Regions from separate parts of the Massilia sp. NBRC 108631 genome, predicted to be linked through region 3. Evidence: predicted binding sites of a transcription regulator. Region 3 holds the regulator's gene; each other region holds the start of a gene.

Region 1 (2,264 bases), on a different contig from region 3:
GGTGAAGGACGAGTACATGATCGTCAAGGTGCCGTTCGAAAGCGGCGCGCCCATCTCGGTCACCGAGGGGGACAAGCTGACCATACGGGTGTTTTCGGGCGTGAACGTATGTTCCTTCTCGGCCATCGTGCAGCGCGTGTTCGGGCGGCCGCTGTTCTACGCCCACCTGTCCTTCCCCGAGAAGATCCAGGGTACCAGCTTGCGCACGGCGATGCGGGTGAAGGTGGATATTCCGGCGCAGCTGAGCTGCGAGACCAGCGGCAGCGTGTCGGTGTTCCTGGTGAACCTGAGCGTGTCGGGGGCGCTGATCGAATCGAAGCGGCAACTGGAATCGGATGATGCGATGGTGGGACTGTCGTTCACGCTGATTGCGCAGCCGGGCAACCGGCAGGTGCTGGTCAACACGCACGCGAGCATCCGCAATATCAACGTGATCAAGCCTGCGGCGGGCGACAAGCCGGAGGTGTTCACCTATGGCGTGCAGTTCGTGAATCTCGACCCGACGCATTACACCTTGCTGCAGAACCTCACCTACGAAGCGCTGATCGCCGACCGGCAGAAGATTGTGTAGGCATAAAAGCAAAAAAACCTGGCCGAGGCCAGGTTTTTTTTCGCGCCGGCGCCGGAGCGCCGTCTGCGGTGATGGGGTGTTAGCTTATGGGGCTGGCGCTGGGGCTGGGGCTGGGGCTGCTGCCGCGGTAACGTTATTCTTCGTAATGGCGGCCAGTGCGGCAGGTTGAGTCACCGTGGTCGTGTTATCCCAAGAAATCGTCGAGCCGTTCAGCGTAGGTGCCATGGTAATGAGCAGACCATCCACACCAGTGCCGATGCCAGTACCCATGGTCAAGACAATGGTACCGTTCGTGACGGTTACGCCGGCGACTTCTTTAGTTGGGGTGAAAACAGGAACGCCGCCGGAGCCGGTATCGCAGGTGTCGAACGAGCCACCGGCTTCTTGCGAGCACAGACCAACCGCAGTCTTGATGGAGTTGACCGAACCCAGTGCATTACCGACCTTGGCTTTGATGGTGTAGTCGCTGTACGCAGGAATTGCCACTGCTGCCAGGATACCGATAATTGCCACGACGATCATCAGTTCGATCAGGGTGAAACCGGCTTGGGCTTGTTTCTTCATCATTTTCATGGATTTCATTTTGCTGCTCCTCAAGGGGTGAACTGGTTGTTTGGTGCCACACTTGAGTTAGAGCAATTGGTGTGCCAGGTCCTAAACCGGCCTTTTGCATGTAATCTGCGCCAATTTTCGTCACTTCGGCCCCGTCTGGCTGACGATTTTTGTCAGCCGGGCTGCCGAAGTTTGGCAGTTGACGATTTTTGTCAGGCTAAATCTTGTTTGAATGCCATCTGCGTGCCGCTCAGGTCAAGCACGTCGCCGTTTTGCAGGCGTTGGGGCTGCCTGCCAAGGGCGGCGCCGTTCAGGGTGGCGATGGCGTCGCCGTCGGCTTGCACCACGGAATAGCCGTCCGCCGCGCGCGAGACGACAATCACCTGCACGCCGGGCCGGCCCAGCGTGGTCAGCGGTTTGGTCAGCGCCAGTTGCTTGCCCGCGTTGGCGCCGTTCAGCACTTCAATGCGGCCAAGCGCGGCAGGGGGTAATGCTGCGGACAGCGCGGCAGGCGCCGCAGCGGCGGCGGGCGTGGACGCGTTTGCGGCCGCCGGAGCGGAGCCCGGGCGGTATGGAGGGGCGACCGGGATGGTGACGCTCTCGCCCATCGGTGCGGGAACCGGGCGCACGCCGTCGGCCAGGTATTCGATCCGGTATCTGGCGATCTTGATGGTGTCCTGGTGCTGCAGGAAGTGCTTGCCCACGCGCTGGCCGTTGACGAAGGTGCCATTGGTGCTGCGCAGGTCTTCCAGGAAGGATTCGTCGAGGATGGTGGTGATGACGGCGTGCTCGCCGCTGACGGCCGGATGGCTCAGCACGATGTCGTTGCGGCTGCGGCGGCCGATGCTCATCCGTTCCCGGCTCAGCGGGACTTCCTGTTCCACCACGCCGTCGCGCGAAATGATGATCTTCCCCAAGCAAAATCTCCAGGCAATAAAAAACGGGGAGCCTAAGCTCCCCGTTATTATTCACTAAAACAGTGAATTACAGCATTGCCTTCAGCAGACGCGCCATTTCGGACGGGTTCTTGGTGACGGTGATGCCGCAGGCTTCCATGATTTCCAGCTTGGCTTGCGCGGTGTCTGCGCCGCCGGAGATCAGCGCGCCGGCGTGGCCCATGCGCTTGCCCGGAGGAGCGGTG
Region 2 (2,264 bases), on a different contig from region 3:
CGTGCTTGCCTTGCTGGCGCAGGCCCAGACCGCCGCAGCCAGCCATGAAGCCGCACTCGACAGCTATAAGAAACTGGCTGTGCTGCAGCCGGATTCGGCCATGGTGCAGATGCAGATTGCCGGCGCCAATATGGCGCTGCGCCAGTTGCCCGAGGCGCTGACCGCGTCGCGCAAGGCGCTGGCGCTGCAGCCGGACAATGGACTGGCGCAGCTGACGACGGTGCGCCTGCTGGTGGAACAGGCGGCCTGGACGGAAGCCTTCGGCATCGCCCAGCAAGCCCAGAAGCGCAGTCCGAAACTGCCGCAGGGCTACAAGCTGGAAGGCGATATCCTGATGGCGCAAGGCCGGGCTGCGCCCGCGCTCAAACTCTATGAGCAGGCATATACGCTGCAGCCCAGCGGCCCCACGGTGATCGCCGTCCACCGCGCGCTCGAGGCGCTGGGACGCAGGCAGGATGCCACCGCGCGCATGCTGCAGTGGCTGAAGGAACATCCGCGCGACGCGGCGGCGCGCATTTACCTGGCCAGCGCGCTGATGAACGCGCAGGATTACGCGGGCGCGGCGGCGCAGTACGAAAAGATCGTCGAGGCCGACGCCGGCAACGTGATGGCGCTAAACGACCTGGCATGGTCGCTGCAGCAACTGAAGGACAAGCGCGCACTCGCCTTCGCCGAACGCGCGCACAAGCTGGCGGCCGCCAACCCCGCCGTCAGCGATACACTGGGCTGGGTGCTGCTGGAGCAAGGCCAGCCGGAACGTGCCCTGCCACTGCTCAAGCTGGCCAGCGATGCGGCGCCGCACGCCACCGAGATCCGCTTCCACTATGCCACCGCGCTGATGAAAAGCGGCGACAAGCCGGCCGCGCGGCGCCAGTTCGAGCGCCTGCTGGCGGACAAATCCTTCGCGCGGCACAGCGAGGTGCGGGCCTTGCTGCCGCTGCTGTAGGCGCAACGGCAGGCGAACCGCGGTCCGAACGCAGGCGAACCGGACAGCGCCGGCCGCGATGCCTTCCGGCCGCAGCTGCGTCGCTTTTGCTTACACGCACGCGCCGCAGTTACAGGAAAGCATGCGCGGACCCATGTAGCACGGGCGCCCTGCAGCGCGGCGCACCGTTGGCGCGCATATTGCTAAGTAACTGCCAAGTAGTTACATGAGAGTCCATGAGCCACCAACCACAGGAGTTCATCATGCTTAGCTTGGCCGTTATACGCAACGCGCTGTGCTGTCTGTCCGCCGTCCTGGCGCCGCTGGCCGCGGCGGCGCCGCTCGCTCCCTTCGCACTGACCAAATCCGGCGCGGTGGAGATCAGGTACAGCGGCTACCAGGCCGCCAGTGCCGACCACCAGCCCGCCACGGCCGGCGTACTGCGGGAGTCAGGGTTCGCGGCCGGCTATCTGACGTCGATCACCGGACTGGACAACCCATCCGACAGCTTTTGGCATCAAAGCCAGAATAACCAGAGCATTTCCTTCATGATGTATGGCATGGGCGACGCCAGCAGCGCGCCCGCGACCGGCGGCCTCGGCAAGCGTACCTACAGCGTGGGCTGCACCAACGCCGCCTTCGGCTGCGACGGGCTGATCCACCTGGACTTCTACCTCGACCAGCAAATCGGCGGCACCAACCCCGGCTTCGGCTTGGGCGGCGTCAAGGCCAGCGACCGCCAGGGCTTCGGCAAGCTCCAGGGCATCACCGACGGCGAGCTGCTGATGAGCTGGGTATTCGCGCCTGGACTGGTCAACGGCCCGGTGGCCGGCATGAGCGACCCCGGCTTCAATCCCTACTCGACCACGCTGTTCCAGGAATTCGACGGCATGCCTATCCCGGCCTACGGCACCGGCGCCTATCTGGCCGACTGCGTGTCCGGCCCCGGCTGCCTGTACTTCCGCAGCGGCAGCAACGCAGGCGGCGCCGATTTCTTCGGCATCAACACCTTGACACGCACACTGGCCGGCTCCATCGTGGCGCAGAACGGCTGGAGCACCCGGATTGCCAATCCGGTCGTCGCGCAGGTCGCGCTGCCCGAGCCGGGCATGCTGGCGCTGATCGCCGTGGGCTTGCTGGGCCTGGCCATGCGCCGCCGGCGCGGCGGGCCATGCGCGCCCTAGCCTGGCCCCGGCTGGTAGCGCCCGGGCGCGATGATGCCTTGCGGATCCAGCGCAGCCTTGATGCGCGCTACGGTGCGCCAGTAGCTGTCGCCGCCGCCATCGAGGTCGGCCATCGACTGCAGGCCCACCCGGTACGGCACGTAGCCGGCCTGCAT
Region 3 (2,264 bases):
AGCGCGGCCGCAAAAAAGGGCGCCAGATGCGCCCTTTGTTGGGAGTGCCGGTGACCCGTTATGCGGTCGGGGCAGGTTCGTACGTGTCCGGGAGGTGCTTGATGGCGTCGTGGCCATGCTCCTGCACCTTGGCTTTGTACTTCATCACTTGGCGGTCCAGTTTGTCGATCAGCGTATCGATGGCAGCATACAGGTCTTGCGACAGGCTTTCCACGTACACAGTCTTGCCGGACATTCGCAGGTTGATCTCGGCCTTCTGCCTTTTGTCTTTCTCGGTGAGGTTATCTACAGTCAGGATGACAGCAATATCAATAACTTGATCGAAATGGCGCTTGACCCGTTCCAGCTTGTTCTGCACGTATTCACGGATGGCGGGGGTCACTTCGAGATGATGTCCACTGATGGTGAGATTCATACACACTCCTAAAGATAAGGGTTCGTACGCTTTGGTGTTTTTGGCGCGCAGGGGAACCCAAGTAAAACTACAAAGCTTTACGCAGACTTACCGGAGGGATTTTCAAGGCTTCGCGATATTTGGCAACAGTCCGTCGCGCAATTACCATGCCCTGTTCACCCAGCATGTCCGCAATCTTACTGTCGGATAAAGGATTTTTCGGGTCTTCAGCTCCTGTCAATTGCACAATCAGCGCCCGTATCGCCGTCGAGGATGCTTCTCCTCCTGCTTCGGTGGCGACGTGACTGCCAAAGAAATATTTCAACTCAAACATCCCATGCGGAGTCAGCATGTATTTCTGAGTTGTTACGCGAGAAATAGTGCTCTCGTGTAGTCCCAGTGTATCAGCAATTTCACGCAACACAAGGGGTCTCATGGCAACGGCGCCATGGCTGAAAAAGTTCTTTTGTCTTTCTACTATCGCCTGCGCCACGCGCAAAATGGTGTCGAAACGCTGGCGCATATTCTTGATCAGCCACTTGGCTTCCTGCAGCTGCGCGCCCATGGCCGACTCGCCCTTGCCCTGCTTGAGCATGTTGGCGTACAGCGCGTTCACGCGCAGGCGCGGCATCACGTCGTTGTTCAACGTGACCTGCCAGCCGTTGCGCGCCTTCTTCACGATCACGTCCGGCACCACGTAGTCGGATACGTCGGAGGCGAACTCGGCGCCCGGATGCGGATTGCACTGGCGGATCACCGCCTGCGCTTCGCGCAGGTCTTCGTCGTCGCAGTCGAGGGCTTTTTTCAGCTTGTTGAATTCGCGCTGCGCGAACCAGGCCAGGTGCTTTTCCACGATGCAGATGGCCATGCGGCGCGTCACCAGCGGCACCCCGGGCATGCGCTTGATCTGCAGCGCCAGGCACTCGGACGCGCTGCGCGCGCCCACGCCGATAGGGTCGAAACTTTGCAGCAGCGTGAGCGCCGTCTGCAGTTCCTCGAGCTCCACGTCCGCCTCTTCCGGCAGGCGCGCATGGATTTCCTCCAGCGGCTCTTCGAGGTAGCCGTTTTCGTCCAGCGCATCGATGATCAGTTCCATCAGCACGCGGTCGCGCGGCTGCTGCACGGTCACGCGCATCTGCTCCATCAGGTGCTCGCGCAGGGTGCAGTGGCTCGCTTCGAGCTGCGGGCGCGAGTCCTCGTCGTCCGGCGCCTTGCTGCGGCCGGCGTCGCTCCAGTCGGTATCGGCCTCGGCGCCGCTGGCGCTGTCGCCGTCGCCGCTGGCGCCCTCGAAGGGATCGCCCTCGCCGGCCGGTGCGCTGTCCTGCGCCGGTGCGCCCACTTCGGCCGGCGAGGCGTCCGCGCCGGTGGACTGGGTCGGGTTGATGGCGCCGTCGCCCAGCAGCCGCAGCGAGCGGTCCAGCGGGTCGTCCAGCCGTTCCAGCAAGGGGTTCTCGCCGAGCAACTGCTCCAGTTCCTGGTGCAGCTCCAGCGTGGACAGCTGCAGCAGTCGAATCGACTGCTGCAGTTGCGGCGTCAGCGCCAGGTGCTGAGAGGTGCGGAGTTGCAGTGACTGTTTCATGGCGGGCTTACATGCGGAAGTGTTCGCCGAGGTAGACGCGCCGCACCGATTCGTCGGCGATGATATCGTCCGGACGGCCGGACGCCAGCACGCTGCCCTGGTTGATGATGTAGGCGCGGTCGCAGATGCCCAGCGTCTCGCGCACGTTGTGGTCGGTGATCAGCACGCCGATGCCGCGCTCCTTGAGGAAGCGCACGATGCGCTGGATCTCGATCACGGCGATCGGATCGACGCCGGCAAACGGTTCGTCGAGCAGCACGAAGCGCGGGTTGGTGGCCAGCGCGCGCGCGA

The links. Region 3 encodes sigma-54, which starts transcription at its own class of promoters, with help from an activator protein. Its sites were predicted from a motif close to TGGCANGNAANCTGCTTT; they were not measured.
Region 1: a site for sigma-54 is predicted at 1,204-1,221, ahead of AC6H42_RS04790 (pilin). Genes of this name have one in related genera too.
Region 2: a site for sigma-54 is predicted at 1,115-1,132, ahead of AC6H42_RS01840 (PEP-CTERM sorting domain-containing protein). Genes of this name have one in related genera too.

The regions. Positions count from the first base shown of each region.
Region 1 covers NZ_BAAKJE010000047.1:22,528-24,791, forward strand. The annotation lists gene AC6H42_RS04785 (flagellar brake protein) at 1-571, shown strand, start outside; gene AC6H42_RS04790 (pilin) at 656-1,153, opposite strand; gene AC6H42_RS04795 (FHA domain-containing protein) at 1,336-2,040, opposite strand; gene sucD (succinate--CoA ligase subunit alpha) at 2,108-2,264, opposite strand, start outside.
Region 2 covers NZ_BAAKJE010000019.1:46,940-49,203, reverse strand. The annotation lists gene prsT (XrtA/PEP-CTERM system TPR-repeat protein PrsT) at 1-946, shown strand, start outside; gene AC6H42_RS01840 (PEP-CTERM sorting domain-containing protein) at 1,162-2,109, shown strand; gene AC6H42_RS01835 (FAD-binding oxidoreductase) at 2,106-2,264, opposite strand, start outside.
Region 3 covers NZ_BAAKJE010000245.1:12,222-14,485, forward strand. The annotation lists gene hpf (ribosome hibernation-promoting factor, HPF/YfiA family) at 59-415, opposite strand; gene AC6H42_RS26265 (RNA polymerase factor sigma-54) at 483-1,973, opposite strand; gene lptB (LPS export ABC transporter ATP-binding protein) at 1,981-2,264, opposite strand, start outside.